DNA from 2 places in the Pseudalkalibacillus sp. Hm43 genome. Region 2 is predicted to be linked to the other one. Evidence: a T-box and tRNA genes for the amino acid it is inferred to sense, from the RefSeq annotation. Region 2 holds a T-box; the other holds one or more tRNA genes.
The links. The T-box of region 2 lies ahead of tyrS (tyrosine--tRNA ligase). A T-box ahead of a tRNA ligase gene usually reads a tRNA of that ligase, here a tRNA-Tyr.
Positions count from the first base shown of each region.

Region 1: it encodes a tRNA-Tyr, which carries the amino acid that the T-box ahead of tyrS (tyrosine--tRNA ligase) is inferred to sense. The anticodon was not compared.

Region 1 covers NZ_CM135129.1:2,266,340-2,278,699, reverse strand. Annotated here, with positions in the region: gene pdaB (polysaccharide deacetylase family sporulation protein PdaB) at 1-605, opposite strand, end outside; gene ACXQIQ_RS12105 (hypothetical protein) at 767-991, shown strand; rRNA gene ACXQIQ_RS12100 (16S ribosomal RNA) at 1,229-2,780, shown strand; rRNA gene ACXQIQ_RS12095 (23S ribosomal RNA) at 3,030-5,966, shown strand; rRNA gene rrf (5S ribosomal RNA) at 6,169-6,284, shown strand; tRNA gene ACXQIQ_RS12085 (tRNA-Asn) at 6,310-6,384, shown strand; tRNA gene ACXQIQ_RS12080 (tRNA-Thr) at 6,388-6,463, shown strand; tRNA gene ACXQIQ_RS12075 (tRNA-Glu) at 6,480-6,554, shown strand; tRNA gene ACXQIQ_RS12070 (tRNA-Val) at 6,563-6,638, shown strand; tRNA gene ACXQIQ_RS12065 (tRNA-Thr) at 6,717-6,792, shown strand; tRNA gene ACXQIQ_RS12060 (tRNA-Tyr) at 6,831-6,915, shown strand; tRNA gene ACXQIQ_RS12055 (tRNA-Lys) at 6,933-7,008, shown strand; tRNA gene ACXQIQ_RS12050 (tRNA-Gly) at 7,047-7,120, shown strand; tRNA gene ACXQIQ_RS12045 (tRNA-Ala) at 7,122-7,197, shown strand; gene rocF (arginase) at 7,415-8,314, shown strand; gene ACXQIQ_RS12035 (glycosyltransferase family 2 protein) at 8,431-9,228, shown strand; gene ACXQIQ_RS12030 (Spo0E family sporulation regulatory protein-aspartic acid phosphatase) at 9,303-9,479, opposite strand; gene sigW (RNA polymerase sigma factor SigW) at 9,660-10,229, shown strand; gene ACXQIQ_RS12020 (anti-sigma factor) at 10,241-10,879, shown strand; gene cdaA (diadenylate cyclase CdaA) at 11,132-11,956, shown strand; gene ACXQIQ_RS12010 (CdaR family protein) at 11,949-12,360, shown strand, end outside.
Region 2 covers NZ_CM135129.1:3,425,180-3,437,539, forward strand. Annotated here, with positions in the region: gene ACXQIQ_RS17825 (GNAT family N-acetyltransferase) at 1-1,247, shown strand, start outside; gene ACXQIQ_RS17830 (amidohydrolase family protein) at 1,283-2,137, shown strand; gene ACXQIQ_RS17835 (CGNR zinc finger domain-containing protein) at 2,161-2,772, opposite strand; gene ACXQIQ_RS17840 (hypothetical protein) at 2,890-3,363, shown strand; gene ACXQIQ_RS17845 (transglycosylase domain-containing protein) at 3,415-6,288, opposite strand; T-box leader at 6,428-6,657, shown strand; gene tyrS (tyrosine--tRNA ligase) at 6,723-7,967, shown strand; gene rpsD (30S ribosomal protein S4) at 8,543-9,145, opposite strand; gene megL (methionine gamma-lyase) at 9,457-10,707, shown strand; gene ACXQIQ_RS17865 (GAF domain-containing protein) at 10,757-11,236, opposite strand; gene refZ (forespore capture DNA-binding protein RefZ) at 11,385-12,056, shown strand; gene hisJ (histidinol-phosphatase HisJ) at 12,053-12,360, opposite strand, start outside.

The DNA of each region.
Region 1 (12,360 bases), 1.2 Mb from region 2:
TTTGCCTTGGATAAAACAGATTCCGTGATACGATCTGCACCCGGGTTTTTCCAATCATTCGGATTGATGCTCCACTGAACAATCGTATGGTTCATCTTTTCGGCAACGTCTAGAACGTTCTTGTTGAATTCACCATTTGGTGGTCGCAAGAGATCGGTGGATTGACCGGAAACATCTTTTATAACTTGTTGAGCTCTTGTAATATCTCTTCGGATTTCGCTATCTTCAAGTTCGGTGTAGCTCCTATATCGATACCCGAGACTACCGATTTCATGACCGTTCTTCACGATCTTCTCCACAATGTCAGGATGTCTTTCCGCCCACTCGCCTGATAAAAAGAAAGTCGTATCCTTGATTTTTTCTTCTGCCAAAAGATCAAGGATTTCATGGATGCGTTTTTCGCCCCAACTCACATCAAAAGTTAGTGCAATCTTCTTACCTTTCTTCTCACCCTTATAGATGGCTCGTGGTTCGCCTTCCTTCGTTTTGAACACTTCAAGATCCTGTGCTTCGACAAAAGCAATTAGCGCTGCAAAAAATGAAGCAATGATAATGATAAGATATTGCTTCATCCTTTTACCGTTTATCACCCAAAAAAAGTTCACGATCTTACCTCCTCCGTCGCATAACTTCTCTAATTCCATGTATATGTTGAAAAGGGACAAGATAGACCATAACTTGTCTGGACCTTACGGATCGTATCGCAGAATAGAAAATGGAAAAAGTAGGAATAATGTTAAGAAAACCACTTAAAGGATTTGATTCCATGCTTGGATTTGTCTTGAATGAAAAAGAAGTAAAAGAAATGGAATACCTTTTGAAAAAGGAACTTGAAGAACTGCTACATGATATCGAGGATCACAGAAATGAAGGGATTATTAGGCGTGCCATGGAGGAGAGATATCAGCTCGTCTTTAAAATCTTTCAGCGTTTTTCAAATCCTGCTGATTGTGTGAAGTATATGAGAAATCGTATTTCTAATCATAAGTGAAAAAAGTCATTGACATAACGTTGGTGGCTTGATATTATATTTTCTGTTGCCGCAAAAACGAGTCAAAACGACAAGAAAAAAGTTATTGACATATAGTTTTAGCGGTGTTATATTGATTAGGTCGCTTCAAAACGACAAAGTTCTTTGAAAACTGAACAAAAGCCAAGCGTGAAACGGGTCTTTTTAAAAAGAACCCTGAATCAATTTCGATTTACATTTAATGAGCAATCAAACACTTTATTGGAGAGTTTGATCCTGGCTCAGGACGAACGCTGGCGGCGTGCCTAATACATGCAAGTCGAGCGGATCAATGGGGAGCTTGCTCCCCTGAGATCAGCGGCGGACGGGTGAGTAACACGTGGGCAACCTGCCTGTAAGACTGGGATAACTCCGGGAAACCGGGGCTAATACCGGATAATACTGACCACCACATGGTGGAAAGTTGAAAGATGGCTTCTAGCTATCACTTACAGATGGGCCCGCGGCGCATTAGCTAGTTGGTGAGGTAAGGGCTCACCAAGGCGACGATGCGTAGCCGACCTGAGAGGGTGATCGGCCACACTGGGACTGAGACACGGCCCAGACTCCTACGGGAGGCAGCAGTAGGGAATCTTCGGCAATGGGCGAAAGCCTGACCGAGCAACGCCGCGTGAGCGATGAAGGCCTTCGGGTCGTAAAGCTCTGTTGTTAGGGAAGAACAAGTACCGTTCGAATAGGGCGGTACCTTGACGGTACCTAACCAGAAAGCCACGGCTAACTACGTGCCAGCAGCCGCGGTAATACGTAGGTGGCAAGCGTTGTCCGGAATTATTGGGCGTAAAGCGCGCGCAGGCGGTCTCTTAAGTCTGATGTGAAAGCCCACGGCTCAACCGTGGAGGGCCATTGGAAACTGGGGGACTTGAGTACTGGAGAGGAGAGTGGAATTCCATGTGTAGCGGTGAAATGCGTAGATATATGGAGGAACACCAGTGGCGAAGGCGGCTCTCTGGCCAGTAACTGACGCTGAGGCGCGAAAGCGTGGGGAGCAAACAGGATTAGATACCCTGGTAGTCCACGCCGTAAACGATGAGTGCTAGGTGTTGGGGGGTTCCACCCTCAGTGCTGACGTTAACACATTAAGCACTCCGCCTGGGGAGTACGGCCGCAAGGCTGAAACTCAAAGGAATTGACGGGGGCCCGCACAAGCAGTGGAGCATGTGGTTTAATTCGAAGCAACGCGAAGAACCTTACCAGGTCTTGACATCCTTCGCTACTTCTAGAGATAGAAGGTTCCCCTTCGGGGGACGAAGTGACAGGTGGTGCATGGTTGTCGTCAGCTCGTGTCGTGAGATGTTGGGTTAAGTCCCGCAACGAGCGCAACCCTTGATCTTAGTTGCCAGCATTCAGTTGGGCACTCTAAGGTGACTGCCGGTGACAAACCGGAGGAAGGTGGGGATGACGTCAAATCATCATGCCCCTTATGACCTGGGCTACACACGTGCTACAATGGATGGTACAAAGGGCAGCAAAACCGCGAGGTTGAGCGAATCCCATAAAGCCATTCTCAGTTCGGATTGCAGGCTGCAACTCGCCTGCATGAAGCCGGAATTGCTAGTAATCGCGGATCAGCATGCCGCGGTGAATACGTTCCCGGGCCTTGTACACACCGCCCGTCACACCACGAGAGTTTGTAACACCCGAAGTCGGTGAGGTAACCTTTTGGAACCAGCCGCCGAAGGTGGGACAGATGATTGGGGTGAAGTCGTAACAAGGTAGCCGTATCGGAAGGTGCGGCTGGATCACCTCCTTTCTAAGGAGTCCTTTTAGGACATAAGCCCTTCGGGGCAACACGCTTTGGCTTTTGTTTAGTTTTGAAAGAGCTTATGTTCTTTCAAAGGATTCTTCGACTAACTACGTCACGTCCTGTGACAACGTCGAAGTCAGCCCATCCATGGGCAAGTCTGTTCCTTGAAAACTAGATAACGAAAATTCTTGAAAACAAGACATCGAAACGTCATTTAATGACAAAGTAAGTAAAGTGTAAGTTCATTCATAACGTGGTTAAGTTATGAAGGGCGCACGGTGGATGCCTTGGCACTAGGAGCCGACGAAGGACGGGACGAACACCGATATGCTTCGGGGAGCTGTAAGTAAGCTTTGATCCGGAGATTTCCGAATGGGGGAACCCACTGTCCGTAATGGGACAGTATCCATACCTGAATACATAGGGTATGAGAAGGCAGACCTGGGGAACTGAAACATCTTAGTACCCAGAGGAAGAGAAAGCAATCGCGATTTCCTGAGTAGCGGCGAGCGAAACGGAATCAGCCCAAACCAAGAGGCTTGCCTCTTGGGGTTGTAGGACACTCTATACGGAGTAAGAAAGGAACGGCGTAGGCGAAGCGGTCTGGAAAGGCCCGCTAGAAGAGGTAACAGCCCTGTAGCCAAAACGTCGTTCCCTCCAGAGTGGATCCTGAGTACGGCGGGACACGTGAAACCCCGTCGGAATCTGGGAGGACCATCTCCCAAGGCTAAATACTCCCTAGTGACCGATAGTGAACCAGTACCGTGAGGGAAAGGTGAAAAGCACCCCGGAAGGGGAGTGAAAGAGATCCTGAAACCGTGTGCCTACAAGTAGTCGGAGCCCATTAACGGGTGACGGCGTGCCTTTTGTAGAATGAACCGGCGAGTTACGATAACGTGCAAGGTTAAGTTGAGAAGACGGAGCCGCAGCGAAAGCGAGTCTGAATAGGGCGAAGGAGTACGTTGTCGTAGACCCGAAACCGAGTGATCTACCCATGTCCAGGGTGAAGTTCAGGTAACACTGAATGGAGGCCCGAACCCACGCACGTTGAAAAGTGCGGGGATGAGGTGTGGGTAGGGGTGAAATGCCAATCGAACTCGGAGATAGCTGGTTCTCCCCGAAATAGCTTTAGGGCTAGCCTCGTGGTGAGAGTTCTGGAGGTAGAGCACTGATTGGACTAGGGGTCCCCACAGGATTACCGAATTCAGTCAAACTCCGAATGCCAGGAACTTGTCCACGGGAGTCAGACTGCGAGTGATAAGATCCGTAGTCGAGAGGGAAACAGCCCAGACCATCAGCTAAGGTCCCCAAGTATACGTTAAGTGGAAAAGGATGTGGAGTTGCCCAGACAACCAGGATGTTGGCTTAGAAGCAGCCACCATTTAAAGAGTGCGTAATAGCTCACTGGTCGAGTGACTCTGCGCCGAAAATGTACCGGGGCTAAACGTATCACCGAAGCTATGGATTGTACCTTTGGTACAGTGGTAGGGGAGCGTTCGAAGGGCTGAGAAGCGAGACCGGAAGGACTCGTGGAGCGCTTTGAAGTGAGAATGCCGGTATGAGTAGCGAAAAGAGAAGTGAGAATCTTCTCCATCGAAAGCCCAAGGTTTCCTGAGGAAGGCTCGTCCGCTCAGGGTTAGTCGGGACCTAAGCCGAGGCCGAAAGGCGTAGGCGATGGACAACAGGTTGATATTCCTGTACCACCTCCTTTCCGTTTGAGCAACGGGGGGACGCAGGAAGGTAGGGAGAGCGCGCTGATGGATATGCGCGTCCAAGCAGTCAAGGCCGGTGGATAGGCAAATCCGTCCACCATACGGCAGAGCTGTGATGGCGAGGGAACTAAAGTACCGAAGTCCCTGATCCTACACTGCCAAGAAAAGCCTCTAGCGAGGAAAGAGGTGCCCGTACCGTAAACCGACACAGGTAGGCGAGGAGAGAATCCTAAGATGCTCGGGAGAACTCTCGTTAAGGAACTCGGCAAAATGACCCCGTAACTTCGGGAGAAGGGGTGCTCTGATAGGGTGTATGCCCGAGAGAGCCGCAGTGAAAAGATCCAAGCGACTGTTTAGCAAAAACACAGGTCTCTGCGAAGCCGTAAGGCGAAGTATAGGGGCTGACACCTGCCCGGTGCTGGAAGGTTAAGAGGAGGGGTTATCCCTTACGGGAGAAGCTCTGAATCGAAGCCCCAGTAAACGGCGGCCGTAACTATAACGGTCCTAAGGTAGCGAAATTCCTTGTCGGGTAAGTTCCGACCCGCACGAAAGGTGCAACGACTTGGATACTGTCTCAACGAGAGACCCGGTGAAATTATAGTACCTGTGAAGATGCAGGTTACCCGCGACAGGACGGAAAGACCCCATGGAGCTTTACTGTAGCCTGATATTGGATTTTGGTATCGTTTGTACAGGATAGGTAGGAGCCTTAGAAGCCGGACCGCTAGGTTCGGTGGAGGCGTCGGTGGGATACTACCCTGACGGTATTGAAATTCTAACCCAGGACCGTGATCCGGTTCGGAGACAGTGTCAGGTGGGCAGTTTGACTGGGGCGGTCGCCTCCTAAAGTGTAACGGAGGCGCCCAAAGGTTCCCTCAGAATGGTTGGAAATCATTCGCAGAGTGTAAAGGCACAAGGGAGCTTGACTGCGAGACCTACAAGTCGAGCAGGGACGAAAGTCGGGCTTAGTGATCCGGTGGTTCCGCATGGAAGGGCCATCGCTCAACGGATAAAAGCTACCCTGGGGATAACAGGCTTATCTCCCCCAAGAGTCCACATCGACGGGGAGGTTTGGCACCTCGATGTCGGCTCATCGCATCCTGGGGCTGAAGTAGGTCCCAAGGGTTGGGCTGTTCGCCCATTAAAGCGGTACGCGAGCTGGGTTCAGAACGTCGTGAGACAGTTCGGTCCCTATCCGTCGCGGGCGCAGGAAATTTGAGAGGAGCTGTCCTTAGTACGAGAGGACCGGGATGGACACACCGCTGGTGTACCAGTTGTTCCGCCAGGAGCATCGCTGGGTAGCTACGTGTGGACGGGATAAGTGCTGAAAGCATCTAAGCATGAAGCCCCCCTCAAGATGAGATTTCCCATCGCGTCAAGCGAGTAAGATCCCTCAGAGATGATGAGGTTGATAGGTCTGGTGTGGAAGCGTGGTGACACGTGAAGCTGACAGATACTAATCGATCGAGGACTTAACCATAAAAATGAACGCGGACTAACAACGTCACGTCCTGTGACAACGTCCGCACTAGCACATCCTGTGCGTCGTGTTTTCAAGAACCGTTAGTTATCTAGTTTTGAGGGAACATTTTTCTAAAAAAGTCCTTGCAAAAGCATTTTCTTTTTAGTAATATATATCTTGTCCTTACTAAGGATTGTGATTGTGGATCATTTTGAAATGGTCTGGTGATGATGGCGAAGAGGTCACACCCGTTCCCATGCCGAACACGGAAGTTAAGCTCTTCAGCGCCAATGGTAATTGGGGGCTTCCCCCTGTGAGAGTAGGACATCGCCGGGCCAACCTATTTAATTTCAATGATTATTCCACAGTAGCTCAGTGGTAGAGCTATCGGCTGTTAACCGATCGGTCGCAGGTTCGAGTCCTGCCTGTGGAGCCATTTGCTTCCATAGCTCAGCAGGTAGAGCACTTCCATGGTAAGGAAGAGGTCAGCGGTTCGAACCCGCTTGGAAGCTCCATCAAAATTTCAATAATGGCCCCTTGGTCAAGTGGTTAAGACACCGCCCTTTCACGGCGGTAACACGGGTTCGAATCCCGTAGGGGTCACCATCCATATTGGAGGATTAGCTCAGCTGGGAGAGCACCTGCCTTACAAGCAGGGGGTCGGCGGTTCGATCCCGTCATCCTCCACCATTTAATCTTTGCTGGTCTCACAGATCAACGATCTGAAATCGGGACGACAAAAAAATGAGTAGCATCTTATATTACTACGCTGGCCTAGCTCAATTGGTAGAGCAACTGACTTGTAATCAGTAGGTTGGGGGTTCAAGTCCTCTGGCCAGCACCATCTTCATTTTAAATTAGACTATTTAGTCTTTTTTTATTGGAGGGGTAGCGAAGTGGCTAAACGCGGCGGACTGTAAATCCGCTCCCTCCGGGTTCGGCGGTTCGAATCCGTCCCCCTCCACCATTTATTTAAAAGACTGCGAGCCATTAGCTCAGTCGGTAGAGCATCTGACTTTTAATCAGAGGGTCGAAGGTTCGAGTCCTTCATGGCTCACCAGTTTAGATTCGCTCTGATTGGATATAATTATGATATATGCGGGTGTAGTTTAGTGGTAAAACAAGAGCCTTCCAAGCTCTGGTCGTGAGTTCGATTCTCATCACCCGCTCCATGGGGCCTTAGCTCAGCTGGGAGAGCGCCTGCCTTGCACGCAGGAGGTCAGCGGTTCGATCCCGCTAGGCTCCACCATTACATAAACTCTTCAACTCTCTAAACAAATGTTTAGAGAGTTTTTTAGTATTTAGCACATGCTATACACAGAAAATGTAAACGCTTTATAATTATCCAAAACCAGAGACAAAACCGGTTAAATAGCGTATAAGTATACAGGTTTATGTCTAGTTGAACCACAGTATGATGAACCCCTACAATAGAGAGTGGAGCGAAATCAATGAGGAGGAAAAATATGAACAAGAATATCGGAATCTTAGGTGTTCCTATGGACCTTGGACAAATGCGCCGAGGTGTTGATATGGGTCCAAGTGCAATGAGATATGCAGGTCTGATCGAACGCTTAGAGAACCTTGGTTATGAAGTAGAAGACCATGGTGATGTTGAAATCCCTCAAAGAGAGAAAGTAGCTAGCACTGAAACGAATTTGAAAAACCTGCAAGGGGTCATTGAAGCAAGTACACGTCTTGCAGAAGGTGTGGACAAGATCATCCAAGATGGACATTTCCCACTCGTTCTTGGAGGGGATCACAGTATCGCCATCGGAACACTTGCTGGAGTATCGAAGCATTATGATAACTTAGGTGTCATCTGGTATGATGCGCACGGTGATTTGAATACAGGCGATACGTCCCCAAGTGGGAACATCCATGGTATGCCACTTGCAGTCAGCTTGGGAATCGGACATGAGAAGCTGAAGGATATCGGTGGGTATGGACCTAAGATCAAGCCTGAGAACATCGTCATTATCGGTGCTCGATCTCTTGATGAAGGAGAACGTGTATTGATTCGTGAAAAAGGCATCAAAGTATTTACAATGCACGAAATCGATCGTATGGGAATGCCGAAGGTTATGGAGGAAGCGATTGAATATGTCTCCAAAAACACAGACGGTGTACACTTGAGCTTGGATCTTGATGGTCTCGATCCAGCAGAAGCACCTGGAGTAGGTACTCCGGTATTAGGTGGCATCAGTTATCGTGAAAGCCACTTGGCGATGGAAATGCTTGAAGAAGCGAAGATCATCACGTCTGCTGAATTTGTGGAAGTGAATCCGATACTGGATGACAAAAACAAAACTGCGACTTGTGCAGTTGGACTAGTTGGCTCTCTATTTGGAGAAAAGTTAATATAAGAGAAATTCATCAAAAGGACCTTACCGAATTGTTTCGGTAGGGTCCTTTTTTCACGATAAGAATTTATTGCGAATACGTTGGAATAAGTAAGTGTAAGGGCGGGGAGGAAAAAAGGGTGAATGAAAAAGTATCGGTGCTTATACCCACATATAATAACGGCAAATATTTAAGAGAAGCAATTGACAGTATGTATGCTCAAACGTATACAAATTGGGAAGTGATCTTGGTAGATGATGCATCAACTGATCGAAGTATAGATTCAATAAGCGCTCTTCTTGAGGATGAGCGAATCACATTGGTTAAAAATCATGAAAATCTAGGAAAGGGCAAATGTTTGAACAAAGGATTGCAACTGATCCATACCCGCTTTTTTCTAGAGTTAGATGGTGATGATTGGCTACCTTCAGATGCGTTAAAAGTATTGATGGAAACAGCAGGGAAATCTGAGAGTGATGTCGCTCTTTTTACAGGGAATGTTATGTGGGTGTTTGAGAATGAGAAGGGGAAACAAAGGACCAAATATGAGAAAACAATTATGACACATGGGCGTTCACCTAAAGATCGTTATGAGATCCTTCTATCCAATTATGTTCCATACCCGCGGTTTTATCGAACAGAGTGTGTCAAAAGCATCGGTGGGTGGCCGGTAGTGCCGTACGACGGAAGACATGCAGATGACTTGCATATTTTCCTAAGGCTAATTGAGAAATACCGATTTGAATGGATTGATCAATTGATTTACTATTACCGCATGTATTCCAACAATCAGACGAATCGTAATCGAAAATATATCCAAGAAACGGTTGAATGGATTGTCCGCAATACTCTAAAAAGGTGGGGCGACGAATATGATCCTGACTTCACCATCAAAGGCGGTTATAAAGTAGTCAATAGATTAAATCTGAAAAACTAACCGTCCATAATATGCACAGTAAAAATTATTCCTGTATAAAAAGAAAATAGCAGCTTCATGTCGAAGCTGCTTACTTAGGATACTTTTATCATTTCACTCTTGATTCCATCGTAACGGTTGAGGAGGTCATCCAAGTACTGACTAATTTCAACAACCTCTGAGGAAAATAACGGTTTTTCTTTCGCCAGGGTCAACATTCTTTTTCTAGAGGTTTCGATTTCGTTCAATAGATAACGTTCTTCAGCTGACAACTCGCCCACCTGCTTTCGCTCGTAATGGTTGTTACTCATAATACCCGATATCTGTAAACATAAACCTATTTTTAACAAAAATATTCATCACCTGGATGTTTTCCCATGTTAGAATATGAGTTGGATAGTACTAATGGGGTATAAGGAAAATTTTGAGATCGCAAAATCGGGGGTTCCTATATGGATATAACGGTGAAGCGTTTGGTTAGATCAGTCAAAAAAGGGGATCAGAAAGCATTCGAAGAGCTGGTTGAAATATATAAAGATAAGGTATATCATATCGTCTATCGCATGTTGGGGAACGTGCATGAGGCGGAAGACATCGCACAGGATGCCTTTGTACGTGCTTATATACATATCGAGAAGTATAATGAAGCACATAAATTTTCAACTTGGCTATATAGAATTGCAACCAATTTGACAATCGACCGTATAAGAAAGAAAAAACCAGATTATTATTTAGATGCAGAAGTTGCGGGTGGAGAAGGATTGACCCTTTATTCACAAGTTGCAGTTGCAGAACAATTACCTGAAGAAAAAATTGAAACCTTTGAGCTTCAAGAACGTATACAAAGAGAGATTCTACAACTGCCTCCTAAATATCGTTCAGCAATAGCTTTAAAATATTTGGAGGAATTATCACTGAAAGAAATCAGCGATATCTTACAGATACCCGTTTCTACAGTCAAGACAAGAATCCATCGTGGGAGAGAAGCACTTAGAAAACGGTTGAAAGATCTGGATGGATAGGAGGATATGAGATGAAATGTGATAAGAAATATTCGTCCTATATGCACAAATGGGTAGACGAAAGCATTGAACCTCTCGAAAAAATCGAATTACTACAACATATAAAGGGATGTTCGGATTGTCATGAACAATTCGAGGAATTGAAAAATGTGGATCGAATGCTCGTAAGTCATCATTCGATCAAGGCGCCGAATGGTTTTACTTCAAAAGTGATGGAACGGTTACCACGTGAAAAGTCCACCTCAAAAATGCGCAGATGGTTTAAACATCATCCGCTCCTGACAGCAGCTGTTGTATTTCTGATATTGATGTCAGGATCCATTTACAGTGAATGGGGAGGAAACAAGGATAACCCGATCTCTGTCACCGCAAACGGTGCTCAAGTGAAGATTGACGAACAGAGCAAGCGTGTCATCGTTCCAGAAGGAGAAACCGTTAAAGGAGATCTAGTCGTACGGAACGGTGATGTTGAAATTGCTGGGATGGTAGAAGGAAATGTGACTGTCATCAACGGAAAACACTATCTGGCTTCCGCAGGGCATATAGCCGGTGAAAGTGAAGAAATCCATCAAGTAACGGAATGGGTCTGGTACAGGTTGAAAGAAGGATTCATGGGCATCAAGAACTGGTTTGTATCCGATCATGAGTAGGATTTTATCAATAGGCATTCATATTGGACAGGCATGAACAAGTGAGCCTGTCCTTTTTTCACGTTTTCGCAGAAAGGGATCGAATTTGGTAGAGAACATTAATTATTCCTTTACAACGGAGACAGAATACACCTCAATGTCGAAAAATAGAAATAGCTGCAAATTATGATATAATGTAAGAGTTACACTAGTAACAAACTGACCATTGTTGGAAACAATGATTCTAAGTTGATCAGTTTGGAGGATGACGAGATGTTTCCCGTTGGAGACTTTAACGTATTGAACTACATAAACGATATAATAGATATCCTCTTAGTCACCTATGTGATCTATAAACTTATCATGCTTATCAAAGGGACAAAGGCGATTCAACTGTTGAAAGGAATCACCGTCATTGTGGCGGTCTGGTTCTTCAGTGGTATCTTCAAGCTCAACACGTTGAACTGGCTCATGAATGAGGCGATTACATACGGGATTTTGGCGATCATCATCATATTCCAGCCTGAGCTGCGGAGAGCACTTGAGCAGCTAGGACGGGGAAGGTTCTTTTCTAGAGGGATGATTGCTGAAGAAGAGAAGAATCAGAAGACGATAGAAGCGTTGATGAAGGCGACCAATTATATGGCCAAACGTCGTATCGGAGCTCTGATTACACTTGAAAGAGAAACCGGGTTGGATGATTATGTGGAAACCGGAATTCCGATCAATGCACATTTGAGTTCCGAGTTGTTGATCAACATTTTCATTCCGAACACACCGTTACATGATGGAGCTGTCATCATCAATGACGATCAAATCTTGTCAGCTGCAAGTTATCTGCCATTATCGGAGAGTCCATTCATCTCGAAGGAACTCGGAACGAGACACCGTGCAGCACTCGGTATTTCAGAAGTGACAGACGGACTGACACTGGTGGTTTCTGAAGAAACTGGGCATGTTTCCCTGACGAAAAATGGGGAGCTGTACCGTAACTTAGATGAAGAGATGTTACGAAAACTATTAGAGGCCGAGATTATGAATAAATCTAAAGCAACTTCCTCATCGAAGTGGAACTGGAGGGGGAAGAAAGATGGATAGATTGCTTAAGAGTCATTGGTTTGTAAAAATAACTGCCTTTCTAGTCGCTCTAATGATGTACACGTCTGTCAATATTACGAATCAGGAAGCGAATGAAACGAACACGGAGATCCCTACAACCGGAGAAGAAATATTTAAAACCGTTCCACTTGAAGCTGAATACGATGATAATAAATATGTTCTTATGGGCTTACCGGATCGTGTGAAAGTTGAGTTCAACGGATCTAGAGCAGACCTTACAAAATTAGGGTTGCAGAGAGGTCAGACAGCTTATGTCGACTTGTCTGATAAAGGCCCCGGTCAATATGAAGCGAACTTGAAAATAGATAATATTCCGAATGGGATTGAGTACACATTTGAGGAACCGACCGTAACGGTTACGCTTCACGAGAAGAAAACAGAAA
Region 2 (12,360 bases):
CATGGTACGTCTTTTTTGAAAAAGAAATCGGTAAGTTGAAAGCGAATGAAGTCGTGAGGACAAAACCGATTCACTTATCAATCGGAGCATTCCAGGATTGGAAGGAATTTCGAGGTTTTGCCAAACAACAAAGCGTTGAGCCCGCTCAGGTGACCGATCACCTAGACCTCTCCATCAATGACCACAATCCGTTCGTCGCTGGTAATCAGATGGAAGTCGGTTTGAAAGATTTTAAAGCCGCCTACTTTAACGGGACGATTGAGCTTCTATCGGATGGAAAAGTAGTGAACCGAGAATCGTTCAAGTCAGAAGATAAGGTGAAACAGCATCCATTTCACGTGAACATGGAAAGCTTGAGTTCAATTGGCGTTATTGAATCAAGCGTTCAGCTGGACTCGGTGGAAACGAAGAGAAAAGCCCTCTATGTGAAAAAAGGGCAAGACTCACTTCGCTTCGAGACGAAAGTGAAAGAAGGAATGGATGTATATACGTGCAGTAACGGGTACTTGGAGATCTCTGTTGCACCGGACTTCTACCCAGGCTTGTATTCGTTGAAATCCAACAATGGCGAATGGCTCGACTCTTCATTCCCGAAAGTCCAACCGAAATCCTGGTGGAACCCGTGGGCTGGTGGAGTGAACAATGCGCTCCGCGTCGTCAGTGCAAACTCGTTGTTGAAGGAGAAACGGGAGGCAGAATTCGTTTCAGTTGAAGATAACAAGGGAAATAAGTGGGAAGGCATCAAGGTGGTCGTGAAGCTCGAAAAGCATGAAGAGTACAAAGGATTCGAATACCATCAGTACTTTTTGATGTTACCAGGTTCATCGGTCCTTGCCACCACGACGGAAATCATCCAGAATGCTGATCGGTATATTAATATGAAACATTGGGATACCAATTGCTATTTCAAGCCGAGTGAAGAGTTGAAAGCGAGCTGGGGCAATCTCCTGAACGCTTCCGGACAGTGGCAAAAGCTATACGGCGGAAAAGGAGAGCAGCAAATGCGATTCCCTAGTAGTGTCGTGTTTGGCTCAGAGGATCGCGATGACCGATTGCAGATCGTGACCGATACGGTGGGTGTCCAACTGACTACTTATATCAACAAGGAAATCATGTTCTTTGAAGTGAATTCCCAACTTAATTTGGAAAACGGAGGACGTATATTTACAAAGCCGGTCTTTTTCATGGTGAATGAGAACGTCATTCCGGATTCTGCTCTGGAAGATTTGAAATCACTTCGATTCTAGAAACATGTTGACTCTCTTATAAAGGAAGGTTATTCATGAAAATCATCGATGCACATATGCACTTTTCCGATATCGAAAGTTTCAAAGAGACGGCGAGAGATCTTTCCAAGCTTGATTATTCATATGAAGGCATCATTAAAGAATATGAAGATGCGAATGTGGTGTTAGGCATCGGAATGGGGTTGCAGGAAAAGGAGAAGGAAGGATTTCCGGATGCTGCATCTTCAACTCCGATGGGAATGGATCTGCATGAACGGTTGCCCTCTTCAGTCGTTTATTGTGCGGGTGTGAACCCTCACCACCTGGACGAAACAGCAATCGAGGCATTGGAGAAATCCGTGCAAGATCCGAAAGTCGTCGGGATAAAAATTTACTTAGGGTATTATCGTTATTACGCACATGACAAGGTGTACGATCCTGTTTATAAAATTGCGAGTAAATATGGATTACCGGTCGTTTTCCATACGGGGGATACGTATTCTGAGAGAGGCTTGTTGAAGTACTCGCATCCATTGACGCTGGATGAAGTGGCTGTGGAACACCGAGACATCAACTTCGTCATGGCGCACTTCGGAGATCCATGGACATTGGACGGAGCAGAAGTCGTTTATAAAAACCGGAACATGTACGCGGATCTGTCCGGTTTGGTCGTCGGAACTGCGGAAGACTTGAAGCGATACAAAGACTCTCCTCGCTTTTTCAACCATTTGAAGCACGCATTGACGTTCACGGACAATTACAAGAAGTTTCTGTTCGGGACCGATTGGCCGCTTATTCCGGTACAGCCGTACATCGAATTTGTGAAGAGCATCATCCCGAAAGAATATCACGAAGACGTTTTCTACAATACAGCTCTTAAAGTTTTTCCGAAAATCGAGAAGCATTTATAGTGGGGAAGTGACCAGATGCCTGGTCACTTTTCTTTTTGGTAAAACCGTCGGGCTTTTGCACGGTTTCCGCAATCAGCCATCGAGCACCAGCGACGGCTCCGATTCCGGCTCGTATCGTAAAACAACCAGCCACACGGATCACCCTCACACTGTTTGACTCGTTTCCATTCGTTTCTTGAAACGAGTAGATCTACTGCTGATTGCAAGATGGGAGGGAGCATCATGTCGAGGTCCTCAGTCGTATAGTGGAAACCTAATCTGAATTGATCTTTCTGTTGGGTTAATTGCAAGTTTTGATAATATTGGCTGATGAACGTATTGAACTGTTCGATGTCGCCTTGCGAAGGGAATTGTTGTTTGGAAATGCGTTTAAAGATCCGATACAGCCCTTCACGGAACTGAAATGTTTGCTCTAAAACTTGTGCAGCCGCAGCAGGATTTTTTTCCGCTTTTTGATGAAGGACTTTCGCTTCCTCTTCAGTCAACAATTGCGCGTAGATCGACCAATCGATCAATTTGGCATAACTCGTAAACCAATCTCTGCTTTTATCAACACTTTCACGCCAGCTGACGGTATTGATGAAATCCATACATAAGCGTTCTCCAACCATCATATAAGGGTTCGATTCTGACATTTTGAAAACTCCTTTTCTATAACCATCATAATACATATTGACAGTTATAAACAACTCAACTACACTATAACCATCTAAATCTATTTAGAAGGTTAAAATTGAATTGGAGGTAACCCAATGAAGAATCCAATGTTGTTAGCTGTTCAAACATTGTTGAAGGAAACATTTGATGGTCCTGAAAAGAATGCAAGTTGGTTCACTGAAGCTAAGCCTAGAAGTGGACTGTACGGAACACTTGAGAACGTTACAGCAGAGCAGGCGTCTATACCCGTTCATGGCACGACGATCGCTGCTCAAACCGATCATACCCGTTACTATTTGTGGGTTGCGAATTCCTATTTAAGAGGAGAAGAACCTGCAAAAGATTGGGAAGCATCATGGAAGATTTCAGAGGTTGAATCCATTACATGGAGCGAATTCAAGCACAAACTTCAACACGAATACAACACACTCCTGAAGTCGATTGATTCATTGGACACCTTAGATGAACAAACCTCCCACGGACTGCTGGGCGCGATCGCTCACTCTGCCTATCACCTTGGTTCCGTCCGCCAAATGATCAAAGCCTTAAAAGTACCTAGCCAGACTTAGCCATGAAAAAAAGCTCCAAGGAATGAATGCCTTGGAGCTTTTACCGTATTGTTAGTTGTTACCACTATTGGAGTCGCCGCTGTCTCCGTCGTTATCTCCAGGTGGAGGATCCGTTGGTGGTGGCTTAGGTTTATCTCCACCGCCACCTCCGTCTCCATCACCTGGTGGCTTTGGATCCTTCGGCTTTTCAGGATCTTCCGGTTCTTCAGGTGGTGGCTCCGGTTTCGGATCTTCCCCAACTTTTACCGCGTTACTGTTCGCTGATTCTTTACCAGCAATATCAACAGCACGTACGACATAAGTGAAGTTTCCTCCGGAAATCTTGAAGCTCGTTGCGTTTCCGCCTTTCACTTCGCCTACCTTGCTATATTTGTTCGAACCATTCGGTGTACGATATATGCGATATCCGATGACATCATTTTCACCAGATGCACCCCATGTAAGGCTGCTACCGCTCTTCTTGATGCCAACAGCACCAGGAGCTTTACCGTTATCGTTCAATTCTTCTTCACCGATGATGTTATCCCAATCGTCTTTAATGACGTCTTCGAGGTCGACATGTTCAAAGTATTCTTCCTTGATCATGACGCCATCGTCTGTAAATTCACCAGGCGTGTTTCCGAGTGCTTTGAACTTCTTGCCCTGAGAGTTTACGACGTATTTCACTTGTTGGAGACTGTCGTCTTCAGACTTCGGCAAGTACTTCACGTTGAACCAATCCGTTTCAACAAGCCCTGCTTCTTTACAAAGTGGAGAAGGGAGCTTGCCTGAAATTCCACAGAAGGAAGCTTTGACGATTCCGCCAGGTCTTTTATGATTTCCACCTGGATCCATCAGCTTCGGATCAATGTCGTAAGCCGCATTTGCTAATGCTGACCAAACCCGGATTCCACGTACTGTATGGGATCCATGTTGTGAGTCGGACATGGTTTTCGGTGTATCATAACCCATCCATAGACCGAGTGTGACATTCGGGTTGGTTGCAATGAACCACGTATCTTTCGTTTGTTGTGATGTTCCTGTCTTACCAGCCCAGTCAGAGCGGAATTTCAAGAAACGGTTTGCACTTGCACCCGTACCACTATTGAAGACTGTACGCATCATATCGAGCGTCAACCAAGCTGTTTGTGGTGAAAAGACATCTACAGACTTGGATTCATGTTTGTAGAAGGTGTCTCCTTCTTTCGTGTCAATCTTTTCAATCATATACGCATCGACGAACTTACCGCCGTTCGCAAATGTTGCATATGCATTTGTCGTTTCTTCAACCGTTACCCCGTAAGTAGGACTTCCAAGTGCCAGGGAACGATTGTATCTTTCGTTTTGACCAATTGTCGTAAAGCCCATCTCGTACAGGTTTTCAGTCGCTTTGAGCGGATCCATCTTCACGTACGTTCTTGCTGCGGGTACGTTGTAAGACCACTGTAACGCTTTTCTTGCAGTGACCAAACCATGGTAGCTTCCACCGTAGTTCTGAACTTTCCAAGGACTACTTCCCGTATTAGCGAATGTGAAAGGTGTATCAGGAATAATCGAACCTGGCTGGATAATGCCTTGTTCCATTGCTGGTGCGTATGCGAGTAACGGCTTCATCGTTGAACCGTTATGTCGCTTCGCTTGTGTCGCGTGGTTCAAGTTTTCCCGGTTATAGTCACGTCCACCAACGAAACTGAGAATCGCACCAGTATCGTTTTTGATCAATATGGAACCAACGTCTTCCATTTCTTTTTCGTCTGTTGTCGGCTCATATTTATCATTCGCATAAGGTACTTCTGTTTTCGCTACTTGCATTTTGTCATATATTTTCTTGTTGATGGTCGTATGGATCTTATAGCCTTTCTTCCTCAATTCGAGGTCGGCTGCTTTCGCATAACTTTCTTTTTCAGTCGGTGTCAACTCCGAATAATCCTTACCGTCTTTTTCAGCTAATTGGACCTTCAATACATTGACCGCTCGACGTTCGATTTCCATCGTCAACCAAGGATACTGTTCAAATGGACTTGGTGTATCCTTAGCGAATTCTTTTGTAATATCAGTTGCGAGTGCTTTCTCGTACTCTTCTTTCGTTATGTACCCTCCGGTATGCATTCTGGAAAGTACCGTTTTCATACGAGTCATACCTGCCGTCAGGTTTTCTTTCACTTTTCCATCGTTCGTAAAAGGCGTGTAACCGAACGGACTTTGTGGTAAACCAGCTATGAACGCTGCTTGCGGGAGGCTTAGATCCTTCGCTTCGACACCAAAAATACCTTGGGCAGCCGCTTGGATACCAGCGATGTTTCTGCCGGAAGCGTTACGCCCGAATGGCACGATATTAAGGTACGCTTCAAGAATTTCTTCTTTTTCAAAATAACGTTCCAGACGCAATGCGAGGAGCATTTCCTTCGCTTTACGGTCGAAAGAGACTTCCCGTGTGAGGATCTGGTTTTTGACAAGCTGCTGTGTCAGTGTACTACCACCTGTCTGAACGGCAGCTCCTGTCACCTCTTGGAAGATGGCACGTGCAATCGCTTTCGGAACGATCCCTTCGTGTTCATGGAAATACTGATCTTCCGTCGCGATGACGGCATCAATGACATGAGGCGAAATTTCCTTGATTCCGACCTCTTGTCGGATGACGTCTGATCGTAGGTTTCCTAACAACGTCCCATCTGCAAAATAAATCTTACTGGTCTCTGAATAGTTGTATATGTCATTCTTCATGTTATTGTAAGTACGGATAGGTTCGTTTTTAACGAGAGAGGCGAAGTAGCCTGCCCCGACGCCAGTAGCGAAGAATCCACCGGCAACAGTAATTACTAATAAGATCAAGAATAAGTTCCAAACCACTTTTCCAGTGATACGACTGAACTTAAATATGTTCTTATCATCTAAAACCTTCATGAAATGCTTGATTTTTTCAATGAAGGAAGTTAGGTGATCCATTCTCATTCCCCCCTAAATTTCAACCTTAATTATAGCACATCCGAAATAAGTGGAATACCTTTCTTCGACATTTGTAGACTGCTATTTGACATTTAAGTGCCAGTTGTGATACAAAATGATTATACTTTTTTCATACGTTTACATAGCAATGACAGGAATAAGTAGCAGTTATCCTCCCTGTTTGTAGAGAGCTGGTGGTCGGTGTGAACCAGCACAAAGGATAATGTGAATTACATCCTCGAGCACCTTTTGTGAAGAATTTTATGAGTAGCAAAGGGCGGTGAAGAGCCGTTATCTTCATTGAGGTGGAAGCACTGTTTTTTGGTTGTGCTTCAAAAAGGATGGTACCGCGTCGATCACGTTCCTTTCATATTGAAAGGGACGTTTTTTAATGCAAAAAATAAATCGGTCATATATTGAAGGGAGAATGGATCATGGATCAAAAATTTGAGTTAAGCCCTGAACAGCAGTTGGAAGTTGAACGCCAGCTGGACATTCTACAGCGTGGGGTTGTCGAAATCGTACCGGAAGAGGATTTGAAAAAGAAGATTGAAAAGTCTGTAGCGACAGGCGTACCTTTGAAGGTGAAGTTGGGATTGGATCCTTCCGCGCCGGATGTACACGTCGGTCACACGGTGCCGTTGCATAAGCTTCGCCAGTTCCAGGAGCTTGGGCACGAGATCCAATTGTTGATTGGTGACTTTACAGGTCGTATCGGGGACCCGACAGGGAAGTCTGAAACGCGTAAGCAACTGACGGATTTTGAGATCAAAGAGAACGCGAAGACGTACGTCCATCAATTCGGTAAAATCATCGACATGGACAAGACGACTGTGCATTTCAATGCGAAGTGGCTTTCGAAGCTGGACTTCGCTGACGTAATTGAGCTGGCAGCAAAAGTGACAGTCGCGCGTATGTTGGAGCGTGACGATTTCGAGAAGCGTTACAAGTCCGGTCAAGCGATCTCCATCCATGAATTCTTCTACCCGTTGATGCAAGGTTACGATTCGGTGGCACTTGAAAGTGATATCGAAATCGGCGGAACAGACCAGAAGTTCAACCTGTTGATGGGCCGTCAGCTGCAGGAAGAGTACGGGAAAGAGAAGCAGGTAACAATGACGCTTCCGTTGATTGAAGGTCTTGATGGTGTCCGCAAGATGTCGAAGTCGTTGAACAACTACATCGGAATCGACGAGCATCCGAACGAAATCTTTGGAAAATCAATGTCCATCCCCGATGACTTGATGATCAAGTACTTCGAGCTGGCGACGCCACTTCCGATTGAAGAGGTGCGTGCGATCGAAGAGGGTGTGCAGAGCGGAGAGTTGCACCCGCGTGATATGAAAATCAAGCTCGCGAAGACGTTCGTCGAGATGTACCACGGGCATGACGAAGCGGCTGCTGCTGAAAAGCATTTCCGCACCGTGTTCTCGAAAGGTGCATTGCCGGATGACATTCCGGAACACGAGTGGGCTGGTGAAGACGAGAAGTGGATCGTCGAGCTGATCGTTGACCTCGGATTGCTGAACTCAAAAGGGGAAGCCCGTCGAATGATCCAGAACGGCGGCGTGAAGATCAACCAGGAGAAAGTCGACGACGTACAGGCACAAGTCGCAGTCGAAGACGGCATGATCGTCCAAGTCGGCAAACGTAAATTCGTGAAGGTCATTAAAGGATAAATGAGGAGAGAGCCGTCCGGTGGGGCGGCTCTTTTCAATATTTTGAATAGGATGAGGTGAGAACCGGCTGCGGCCGGTTCTTTTCTATTTGGAGTGTGATTTCTAATAAGGAGAGAACCGTCAGATGACGGTTCTTTTTCCGAAGACTTAAATCGATTGAAGAGACTAATCAAAAACATCATACACCGAGTGAAAGAGATTTTGTCGAAAACTTCGGTTTAGAACCGGAGGATATCATAACAGGTGTACAATGTCCGCATTGTGAACAGTTTCCTATGGAACGATCTTATGGAAAATGGTTATGTCATTCCTGCAACAAATCCTCGAAAGATGCCCATAAAAAAGCTCTCCAAGAATATCTTCTTTTATTTAATCCTTCTATCACAACTAACGAAATGAAAAAATTCCTCCATATTGAATCCAGAGAAGTTGTAAAGTATATCATTCAGTCACTACAGCTAAAAGGAGAAGGCACCACTAGCAATCGTAAATAGGATTTGACCTCATTAATGAAGCTAAAATAGGACACAAAAAACCCCCGAACACGAGGTTCGAGGGCATTTCCAAAGCACTTATTAACGAGAGTAGAACTCAACGATAAGAGCTTCAGTGATTTCAGCTGGAAGTTCAGAACGCTCAGGGTAGCGAGTGTAAGAACCTTCTAGCTTGTTTTCGTCGAATGTAAGATATTCTGGTACGAAGTTGTTTACATCAAGAGCTTCCTTAACGATGTCAAGGTTGCGAGACTTTTCACGTAGTCCGATTACTTGTCCTGGAGCTACACGGTAAGATGGAATGTCAACGCGCTTTCCATCAACAGTTACGTGACCGTGTCCAACCAATTGACGAGCTTGACGACGAGTACGTGCAAGTCCTAAACGGTAAACAAGGTTATCTAGACGAGACTCAAGAAGAATCATGAAGTTCTCACCGTGGATTCCGTTCATTTTACCTGCTTGATCAAACAATTTACGGAATTGACGCTCATTCATGCCATACATGTGACGAAGCTTCTGCTTCTCTTGAAGTTGCAATCCGTATTCAGACATCTTCTTACGCTGGTTTGGACCATGTTGTCCAGGAGCGTAAGGACGCTTTTCTAATTCTTTCCCAGTCCCACTAAGAGAGATTCCTAGACGACGGGAGATTTTCCATTTTGGTCCTGTATATCGAGCCATAATTGACTCCTCCTTCACTGATTTTTTGTTGTGAAACAAAAACAGTGCCGGTGTGATCGCTCACGTGTTCATTATGTTTTCATACATCCTCACCTCGACAGCATGAGGTTACGCGATGCACCTTGCAAACAGCCGCAGCTGCAAGGAACATAATGAGAGGGCTCACGTGAATTCACATGGCTGTCTTAATTTACACAAAGAACATTGTATTACTTTTACCGACATTAGTCAAGGGCCTTTCCAAAGCGCACAGACAATACTCGATATTCCTCCATATAATGTAACACAAAATGTCAAAAGAATATGGTACGATGAAAAAAGAAAGCGTTTACATACACAGAAAAGGGGAGTGTTCTGAAGTGAAAAAGAGGATCGAAACAGAAGTCATACATTCAGGTTACTCGTCGGATCAGCACCATGGTGCGTTGGCCCCGCCGATCTATCCGACATCGACATTCGTTTTTCCTAATGCTGAAACCGGTGAACAACGTTTTGCAGGAGAAGAGGAAGGGTTCATTTATTCGAGGCTTGGCAATCCGACTGTGAAGATGTTGGAAGAGCGCATCGCAGTCTTAGAAGGTGGCGAAAAGGGACTGGCGTTCGGTTCGGGGATGGCAGCCGTTTCCGCCGTATTACTCGGACTAACGAAAACAGAAGACCACATTCTTTGTTCACAAGGCGTTTATGGCTGTACGTTCGGGCTGCTTCAGATGATGGAAGAAAAGTACCGGATTTATCATGATCTTATCCCGATGACAGATCCGGAATTCATTGAAGAGCACATTCAGCCGAACACGAAAGTCATTTTTATCGAAACACCGATCAATCCGACGATGACACTCGTCGACCTTGAAATGGTCAGTAAAATTGCGGCAAAACACAACATTACCGTTGTTATCGATAACACGTTCTGTACACCTTACTTACAACGTCCGCTTGAACATGGATGCCACATCGTCATCCACAGTGCGACGAAATATATCGGAGGGCATGGAGATGTTGTTGCTGGGCTAGTCGTCAGTGATGCTGAAACGATCAACTTCCTTGCTTCCACGACTCAAAAAGACATCGGAGGCATCATGTCACCTTTCGATGCATGGTTACTTCTTAGAGGTCTCAAAACCTTGCCGATCAGAATGGACCGACATTGTGAAAATGCTGCTTACATCAATGAAAAATTGAAGGGACATCCGATGGTGGAAGCGGTCGACTACCCAGGGGATCCACAGTTCCGGGATTATATGGTGGCGAAAAAGCAGATGGATCGTCCAGGTGGACTCATCAGTTTTAAAATCAAAGGTGGCAAAAAGGACGCGCAAAGGTTCATCAATTCTATGGAGCTCATCAAGATTGCTGTGAGCCTTGGTGATGCCGAATCTCTCATCCAACATCCTGCAACGATGACCCACGCGGTTGTAGGTGAAGAGTCCCGTGCGAAGATGGGTATCACCGACAACTTGATCCGTCTTTCAGTAGGACTAGAAGCGAAGGAAGACATCTGGGCAGACCTCGAGCAAGCGCTGGAGCTCTACAAAAACAGCGGGATGACCGAAACCGTTTAATCTCCAATATAGAAAAAAGGGGGCGTAATTCGCCCCCTTTCTTAATGCCTTATATATGCAACGTCAACTCTTCAACGAATTGTTCCAAGTATTTCTGATCGACTTCATCAAAGCGTGAAGTCACTGGACTATCGATATCCAGTACACCAATGACTGTACCGTCCTTCACGATCGGTACGACAATCTCGCTTCGGGATGCCGCATCACATGCTATGTGGCCAGGGAATTGGTGGACGTCTTCGACCAGCATCGTTTTCTTTTCTTGGACTGCTGTACCGCATACCCCTTTACCGACCGGGATTCTTACACATGCCGGTAGCCCTTGGAAAGGTCCGAGCACTAACTCTCCATCATCCATCAGATAGAATCCAACCCAGTTCACTTCTTTCAAGAATTGGTTCAACAAAGCAGAGGCGTTTGAAAGATTTGCGATTAGGTTCTTTTCACCTTCCAAAAGTGCTTTCAACTGTTTGATGACCATTTGATAGTTTTCTTCACGATTTCCTGTGTATATTTCGACGTCAAACATGGCATTTCTCCCTCGCAATCCTAGAAATTAGTCTTATCATATCAGATAATGTAGAAACTTTCATTTCATATGTCGAGCGTTTAACGAAGGATTTTCAAGGGTAAAGAAGAATGTTGGTAGTATAGATCGTATGTTGAGGTGATTTGCCATGAATAAGGCTCTGTCCATCACCAAAGAAAAAGTAGCAGAAGCTGCAGCATACTTGTTTAATAACAACGGCTACTCGGGGACATCCGTCCGTGACATCGCAGATAAGGCTGGCGTAAACGTATCCTTGATTTCTTATTATTTTGGTGGGAAGAAAGGACTACTGGAATTTCTCATGTCTTCCTTTCTTGAAGGCTATCTCTATGTGCTTGAAGACGCCTATGAAAAATTGGAAAAGGATTCTGCCCGTAGTTGTTTGAATAAGCTCATCGAAGAAGTGATCATCTACCAGCAAGGTCGCTCCCAGGCGGCGAGGCTCGTACACAGGGAAATAAGTATTGATACGACCCTTGTAAGGGAGATCATGACGACTTATTTGATGAAGGAAAAATACTACTATAATGCGATATTCGATAAAGGGATCAAGCAGAAGGAATTCAAATCTGTTTCGAAAAACATGGTGATCATGCAGTTGAGGAGCATGCTGTTCATGCCGTTTCTCTATCCGCAGTACATACGGGAAATCTATCAGTTTTCCGTTAACGACCGGTACTTCACGACGAAGTACATGAACACGATCCAAAACTGGGTGAACGAAACACTCTGTATCCATTATGATGCCAATGCACTGGCAGGAAAAGAAAATAAGGAAGCACCGCTTGCAGCCCCTTAAAAAGGCTGAGTGAGCGGTGCTTCTTTCATCAACTGTCCATAGCCTTGACCGAGGTCTTTCGCACTATGGGCATCGGAACCATAAACGAGCGGAATGTGTCTCTTCAGGGCTTCTTTCACAATCCATTCAGATGGGTAAGGCTCCCGACATAAAGGCTTCATCATACCCGAACCATTATAATCTAGTTGGAGATTTTGTTCGGCAACAAGATCAAGCGTATCCAGAATCTCTTTTTTGTTGATGTCCGGATTCGGGAATTTCTTTTGAAATTTCATGACAAGGCTCATATGACCGATTCGCTTCG